Candidatus Thiodictyon syntrophicum: one gene and its partner. The protein of the gene in region 2 interacts with the protein of the main gene of each other region in a pairwise test. Links are inferred from orthologs where the notes say so. Each region holds a gene or a part of one and is shown on either strand. Other genes may lie near its edges. The genes, in order: dnaQ and dnaE.

Region 1 (3,272 bases), 3.5 Mb from region 2 along the record:
GGGATGTGGTGGCCTTCGACGAGGTGGCGGGCATCTCCTTCAAGGACAAGGACGGCGTGCAGATCATGAAGGACTTCATGGCCTCGGGGTCCTTCGCCCGCGGGCGCGATGCCATCCAGGCCTCGGCGAGCATGGTGTTCGTGGGCAACCTCAACCAGCCGGTGGACACCCTGGTGAAGACCAGCCACCTGCTGGCGCCATTCCCGGAGTCGATGATCGACTCCGCCTTCTTCGACCGTTTCCATGCCTACATCCCCGGCTGGGAAGTCCCGAAGATGCGCCCGGAGTTTTTCACCAATCAGTACGGGCTGATCACCGACTACCTGGCCGAGTTCATGCGTGAGATGCGCAAGCGCAACTTTTCCGATGCCATCGACCGGTATTTCAAGCTCGGCAACAACCTGAATCAGCGCGACACCATCGCCGTGCGGCGCACCGTCTCGGGCCTGCTCAAGCTGCTCTATCCCCACGGGGCCTACGACAAGGAGGCGGTGCGCCGCTGCCTGGAGTACGCGCTGGAGGCGCGCCGCCGGGTGAAGGAGCAGCTCAAGAAGATCGGCGGCATGGAGTTCTTCGATGTGCACTTCTCCTACATCGACCAGGAGACGCGCGACGAGCGATTCGTCAGCGTACCGGAGCAAGGGGGCGACAAGCTGATTCCGGATGGCCCGCTCAATCCGGGCGTGCTGCATACCGTGGCTACCGGCGCCAGCGGTCATCTGGGTCTCTACCGACTGGAGACCCAGACCACGGCCGGCAACGGCCGGTTCAATGTGTCCGGCCTGGGATCGAACAGCGGGGCCAAGGAGGCGGTGAAGGTCGCGTTCGACTACTTCAAGGCGAATCTCAGCCGGGTCAGTGGACTGGCAAGGGCCGGCGATCACGACTATCACCTGCATGTCGTCGAGTTGCACAACACGGGGGCCACCAGGGCGATGACTTTGCCGAGCTTCGTCGCCTTGTGCTCGGGGATCATGCAGAAGCCGCTGCAAGGGCAACTGGTCGTCCTCGGCGACATGAGCCTGGGCGGGAGCTTGATCCCCGTGGAGAACCTGGCCGAGTGCCTGCAAGTCGCCTTCGACTCCGGCGCCAAGCGGCTCCTGTTGCCGATGGCGAGCGTACGCGACATCGCGACCATCCCCGGCGAGCTGTTCGCCAAGTTTCAGACCTCGTTCTACGCGGACCCGGTGGATGCGGCGTTCAAGGCGTTGGGGGTGGAGTAGGTAGCGCAAAGGAACGGTTCACTAACCGACCGGTTCCTCCGCCAGCCACAGACACCCCTCGCTACTCGCCCTGTCGATGGCAGCCAGGCGGGCGCCGTGGGCGGTCTGGGCCTGGGCATCGGCCGCCACCACCCGCAGCCGCGGTCGCAGCGGGTCCAAACGCCCGCGTTGCGTCACGGCCTTGCGGCCCCCGGGCTCGAACTGCGGCTCCCCGCCCAGATGCATGACCACCTGCCCGCCGGTCATGGCCAGATAGACGTCGGCCAGGATCTCAGCGTCGAGCAGCGCGCCATGCAGGTCCCGGTGGGAATTGTCCACACTGTAGCGCTTGCACAGCGCGTCCAGGCTGTTGCGTTGGCCGGGGTGCAGGCGGCGCGCCAGCGCCAGGGTGTCGGTGACCGCGCACAGGGCATTGATTCGCGCCCCGTCGTCGCGCCAGCGCTTGAGTTCGCTGTCGATAAAGCCGCAGTCGAAGGCGGCGTTGTGGATGATCAGCTCGGCCCCCGTCACATACTCCAGGAAGGCCTCGGCAATCTCCGCAAAGCGGGGCTTGTCGCGCAGCGACTCGTTGGTGATTCCATGGACTTCCACCGCCGCGGCGTCGATCTCCCGATCCGGTTGAAGATATTGGTGGAAATTGTTGCGGGTCAGCCGGCGATCGATCAGCTCGATACACCCGATCTCGATCAGGCGGTGGCCTTCCCGGGGGTCCAACCCAGTGGTCTCGGTATCCAGGACGATCTGACGCATAGTTCAGCCTCTCAGCGCGGGATGCCCTGGTTGGCCAGGCGGTCGGCGCGCTCGTTCTCGGCGTGACCGGCGTGGCCCTTGACCCAGTGCCAACTGACCTGGTGGGGGGTCAGGGCGCCGTCGAGCCGCTCCCAGAGGTCCCGGTTCTTGACCGGCTGGCGCCCGGCGGTGAGCCAGCCGTTGCGTTTCCAGTTGGTCATCCACTCGGTCACGCCGCGTTTGACATACTGGGAGTCGGTGGTGACCTTGATGCAGGTTGGCCGCTTGAGCGACTCCAGCGCGGCGATCACGGCCATGAGTTCCATGCGGTTGTTGGTGGTCGCACGCTCGCCCCCGCACAGTTCCTTCTCGATCGCACCGTAGCGCAGCAGGACGCCCCAGCCCCCGGGCCCGGGGTTACCCTTGCAGGCGCCGTCGGTAAAGGCCAGAACCGGCTCAGACATCGTAACCACCGCGGGCACAAGGGCCGCCCCGGCCGGCCCCCGACAGACCCTGGCGGGTGCTCGGCTCCATCGCCCCGCCGGCCAGCAGCGCGTGGCGGGCGCTCCACGACGGCCGCAACGGGGTCAGGGTAGAGACACGCTTCACCGCCTTGATCGCGTAGACACCACCCAGGGCCGGCCACAACCCCCGCCCGAGGGCATCGAGCACCGCCAGGCGGCGCCCCTGGGCGCCGCGCATGGGCGGCCTGAACATGAGTTGTTTGCGCACTTCCACATCGAACCCCAAGAGTGACAACCAGTCTTCGACCCGGTACGTGGTAAGAAAGCGCCCGCACCAGGGCACGCGCCGGCGCGACCGGTACAGCAACCGCAGCAGGCCCCAACTGCTGAGCGCATTGAACCCCAGGATGATCACACGCCCCTCGGCGATCAGCACCCGCTCCACCTCGCGCAACACCAGCCGCGGGTCCGCCGCGAAGTCCAGGGTGTGGGGCAGCAGTATCGCATCGACGGCGTCGGCGGCCAGCGGCAGCGCCTGCGGATTCGCCACGACTTCCAGGCCGTGCGGTCCGTTCGGCAACTGGGCGGGCACCAGCACCCGATGGCGGATGCGGCTCGCCGCCAAGACCTCAGGGAAGCAGGCGCCGACGCCGATCTGCACCAGGTAGTAGCCGAAGGTATCGTGGAGCAGTTCCATCAGGCAGTCCCCCTCCCTGGCCGCCACCTCCCGGCCAAGGGGCGTGCGGTACCAGTGCTCGAGACTTGCGAAGGAAGAGCCTGGGCCTCTGCAACCGGTCATTCAATTGCCTCTATGAGGGCGCGGTAAAACGTGAAGGGGCCGCAAGCGCGCGAACCC
Region 2 (4,420 bases):
GTATCCCAGCGCGTAGCCTGGATGGAGCGCAGCGCAATCCGTATCCACAGTCGCCGCCAGCGTGTGTCCGCACGGCCTGCCACCGGCATCCTCAGCCCCGCAGGGGCGTTACATACCAGCCCAGGGCAGCGCCCTGGGTTGGGCGCAGGATGAGGTTTAGCCCTGAAAGGGCGTGACATAGGGCCGCACCCGGTGACGGTTGAGCCCTGATGGATGTCACGCCCCTTCAGGGCTGGACCTCAGAAACCGCGCCACCCAGGGCGTTGCCCTGGGCTGGTATGTTGCGCCCCTTCGGGGCTTGCCCTCGCGCCGGGCGGACGCCCGGCGCTCCCAGGATCCCCGCAGCGACCCGCACGCCGCCCCCGCCGACTTGGTAGACTCCCGCCCCCGACGCCCGCCATCCAACACCACAGCCGAGCCCGCCATGGACCCCCGCTTCATCCACCTGCACCTGCACACGGAATACTCCCTGGTCGACGGACTGGTGGGGGTCAAGCCCCTGGTCAAGGCGGCGCGCAAGGCCGGGATGCCGGCCGTGGCGATCACCGATCAGTGCAATTTTTTCGCCCTGGTACGCTTCTACAAGGCGGCACTGGGGGCCGGGATCAAGCCGATCGCGGGGGCGGACCTGTGGGTGAAGAACCCCGCGGACCCCAACAAGCCGCACCGCCTGGTGCTGCTGGTGCAGGACAAACAGGGCTACGGCAATCTCACCCGGCTGATTTCGCGCGCCTATGTCGAGGGGCAGCACTTAGGCGTGCCCCAGGTGGAGCGCGACTGGATCGCGGCGGCGCCACACGGGCTGATCGCGCTCTCCGGCGGGCCCCAGGGCGATGTCGCCTCCGCCCTGCTGGCGGGTAACCGCACGGGGGCCGAGTACCTGCTGGACCAGTGGCTCACGGTCTTCGGCGACCGCTATTACCTGGAGCTGATCCGCACCGGGCGGGAGCAGGAGGCGGAACTGGTGGAGCAGTGCGTCGATCTCGCGCTGGCCCGGGGCGTGCCGGTGGTGGCGACCAACGACGTGCGCTTCCTCGCCCGCGAGGACTTCGAGGCCCACGAGGTGCGGGTCTGCATCCACGAGGGCCGCACCCTGGACGACCCCAGGCGCCCGCGTGTCTTCAGCGAGGAGCAATACCTGCGCACCCCCGCCGAGATGGTCGAGCTGTTCGCCGACTGCCCGGAGGCCCTGGAAAACTCGGTGGAGATCGCCAAGCGCTGCAACCTGGAGTTGGAACTGGGCAAGAACTACCTGCCCGACTTCCCGGTGCCGGCGGGGCTGACCATCGATGAGTTCTTCCGCGCCGAGTCCGAGGCGGGTCTCAAGCGCCGCTTTGAACGCGGCCTGTTGCGGGCGGCCGCCGATCATCCGGACCGCCGCCGACTCTACACGGAGCGCCTGGACCTGGAACTCGGGGTCATCTGCCAGATGGGCTTTCCCGGCTATTTCCTGATCGTGGCGGACTTCATCGCCTGGGCCAAGCGCAACGGCATCCCGGTCGGCCCCGGCCGCGGTTCCGGTGCCGGCTCGCTGGTCGCCTACGCACTCGGGATCACGGACCTTGACCCCATCCAGCACGATCTCCTGTTCGAGCGCTTTCTGAATCCCGAACGCGTCTCCATGCCCGACTTCGACATCGACTTCTGCATGGAGGGCCGCGACCGGGTGATCGACTATGTGGCCGACCGCTATGGGCGCGAGGCGGTGTCCCAGATCATCACCTTCGGCACCATGGCGGCCAAGGCGGTGGTGCGCGACGTGGGCCGGGTCATGGGCCACCCCTATGGCTTCTGCGACCGGGTGGCCAAGATGGTCCCCTTCGAGCTCGGCATGACGCTGGAGAAGGCGCTGGAAGACAACCCGGATCTCAAGGCCGCCTATGAGGACGACGAGGAGGTCCACAACCTCATCGACATGGGGCGCAAGCTCGAGGGCTGTACCCGCAACGCCGGCAAGCACGCCGGGGGCGTGGTCATCGCCCCCACCCGCCTCACCGACTTCGCGCCGCTGTATTGCGAACCGGGCGGGGACAACCTGGTCACCCAATTCGACAAGGACGACGTGGAGTCCGTAGGCCTGGTGAAATTCGACTTCCTGGGGCTGCGCACCCTCACCATCATCGACTGGGCGCTCAAGACCATCAACGCCCACCGGCCGGCGGGCCTGGAGCCCATCGACATCGAGCAGATCGACCCGGCGGACCCGGAGGCCTTCGCATTGCTCAAGCGCTGCGAGACCACCGCCGTCTTCCAGCTCGAATCGCGCGGCATGAAGGAGCTGATCAAGAAGCTCCAGCCCGACTCGTTCGGCGACATTACGGCCCTGGTCGCCCTGTTTCGCCCCGGACCACTGCAGTCCGGCATGGTGGACGACTTCATCAACCGCAAGCACGGTCGCGCCGATGTCGCCTATCCGCACCCGGACCTGGAACCGGTATTGGCGCCCACCTACGGCATCATCCTCTACCAGGAGCAGGTGATGCAGATCGCCCAAGTCCTGTCCGGCTATTCGCTGGGCGGGGCGGACCTGCTGCGCCGCGCCATGGGCAAGAAGAAGGCCGAGGAGATGGCCAAGCAGCGCGTCGGCTTCCAGGAGGGGGCCGAACAGCGCGGGGTGGACCGTGGGATTGCCGCGCACATCTTCGACCTGATGGAGAAGTTCGCCGGTTACGGGTTCAATAAGTCACATAGCGCCGCCTATGCCCTGGTCAGCTATCAGACCCTGTGGCTCAAGACCCACTATCCGGCCGCCTTCATGGCCGCGGTGCTCTCCGCGGATATGGACAATACCGATAAGGTGGTCACGCTCATCGAGGAATGCCGCCAGATGAAACTGGCGGTGAAGCCACCGGCGGTCAATCACTCCGAATACCGCTTCACCATCGCCGGTGACGACACCGTGGTCTATGGGCTGGGGGCCATCAAGGGGGTCGGCGAGGGGGCGATCGAGGCCATGCTGGAGGCGCGGCGCACCGGCGGCCCCTTCCGCGATCTCTGGGAGTTCTGTCGCCGCATCGACCTGCACAAGGCCAACCGCCGGGTGCTGGAGGGGATGATCCGTGCCGGGGCACTCGACGGGCTGGCCCCCAACCGCGCCACCCTGATGGCCCAGTTGCCGCTGGCACTGAAGTTCGCCGAGCAGCACCGCGCGACCCAGGCGGCCGGTCAATTCGACCTGTTCGGCGGCCTGCTCGACAGCGGCGGGCCCACCGCCGCCGCGCCGGACCCGCAGATCGCCGCTGAAACCCGCGAGGACTGGGACGACGAACAGCGCCTGGCCGGCGAACGCGAGACCCTGGGCCTCTATCTGACCGGCCACCCGATCGACCGCTACACCGGCGAGATCGACGCCATGGTGGGGGCCGCCAACCGTATCGCGCGTCTCAAGGAAACCGAGCGCGACCCCGCGGAGGCCGAGAACCGCTGGGACAACAAGCGGCGCGAGCGCGACCGGCGCACCATCGCCGGGCTGGTGGTGAGCGTGCGCCCCGGCAAGACGCAGCGCGGGCGCATGTGCTCGGTGCTCTTGGACGACCGCACCGGGCGTATCGAGGTGACGGTCTTCTCCGAACTGTACGAGACGACGCGCAGCCTGCTGATCCCGGATCAGATGATCACCGTCACCGGCTCCCTGAGCTTCGACGACTTCCGCAACGACTGGACCTTCCGCGCCGAGGACGTGCGCACCTTCGAGCAGGCGCGCGAGTCACAGGCCGACCACCTGGCCCTGACCCTGGGGACCGCCCCCGGCCCTGTCTGCGATCTGGAACTGGTCGAACAGATCAAAACGATCCTGGAACCCTTCCGCGGCGGCGATTCGCGCATCCTCCTCGACTATCAACGCGCCGGGGTGCGCGCGCGGCTGCTATGCGGCGACGCCTGGCGCGTGCAGCCGCGCGATGCGCTCTTGAAGCAACTGCGCCGCCTGCTCGGCAACGAGGCGGTGAGCGTCTGCTACCAGCGCGGGACCCTGCCGGCGATGCCGGCGGAGCCCGAACGGCCGCGGGCGGCGCGATTGACGGTGGTCAGGTAGGGCCGACGTTCGGCGCACACCCTGGAGTCCAAGGCTTCAGCCTTGGGCGCCTACGGGGTACAGCAAGGCGAAGGCAAGCTGCTGCGCCGCGTGCTGACCCGCCGCTTCGGCCCGTTGCCCTCATGGGCCGAACAACGCCTGGAGCAAGCCGGCGAGACGCAGCTTGAGGCGTGGGCCGACCGGGTGCTTGAGTGCCGGAGCCTTGAGGAGGTATTAGTGGGAGTGAGGGCTTGTCTGCTCGACAAGGACAGCCAAAATTCAGCCTTGATCAAGATTCCGGCCGTAGGGTGGACAAGCGATAGCCCAGTCCACCGAATTCCGCGCCGCCACTAACCGGAGGTTTATTATGGGAGGTTTTGCCGATGCCCTCTCGAAATTCGCACAACC

What was found.
Region 1: the proteins of dnaE (region 2) and dnaQ interact in binary tests that used the Escherichia coli proteins (3 or more experiments, as listed by UniProt). The link is inferred for Candidatus Thiodictyon syntrophicum from one-to-one orthologs.

What each region holds. Positions count from the first base shown.
Region 1 is NZ_CP020370.1:4,850,499-4,853,770, forward strand. Bases 110-3,073 are described here. They hold dnaQ (DNA polymerase III subunit epsilon), read right to left. Parts: upstream 1,974-3,073; coding sequence 1,245-1,973; downstream 110-1,244. Other genes in these bases: brxL (protease Lon-related BREX system protein BrxL), read left to right, coding at 110-1,223; rnhA (ribonuclease HI), read right to left, coding at 1,985-2,416; THSYN_RS20485 (methyltransferase domain-containing protein), read right to left, coding at 2,409-3,073. Also shown: more of brxL, read left to right, coding at 1-109; more of THSYN_RS20485, read right to left, coding at 3,074-3,215. UniProt on the Escherichia coli protein: DNA polymerase III is a complex, multichain enzyme responsible for most of the replicative synthesis in bacteria. The epsilon subunit contain the editing function and is a proofreading 3'-5' exonuclease.
Region 2 is NZ_CP020370.1:1,390,068-1,394,487, reverse strand. What follows is about bases 122-4,233. They hold dnaE (DNA polymerase III subunit alpha), read left to right. Parts: upstream 122-424; coding sequence 425-4,033; downstream 4,034-4,233. Other genes in these bases: THSYN_RS35705 (DUF4351 domain-containing protein), read left to right, coding at 4,124-4,233. In the rest of the region: more of THSYN_RS35705, read left to right, coding at 4,234-4,366; THSYN_RS06035 (SEC-C metal-binding domain-containing protein), read left to right, coding at 4,380-4,420. UniProt on the Escherichia coli protein: DNA polymerase III is a complex, multichain enzyme responsible for most of the replicative synthesis in bacteria. This DNA polymerase also exhibits 3' to 5' exonuclease activity. The alpha chain is the DNA polymerase catalytic subunit.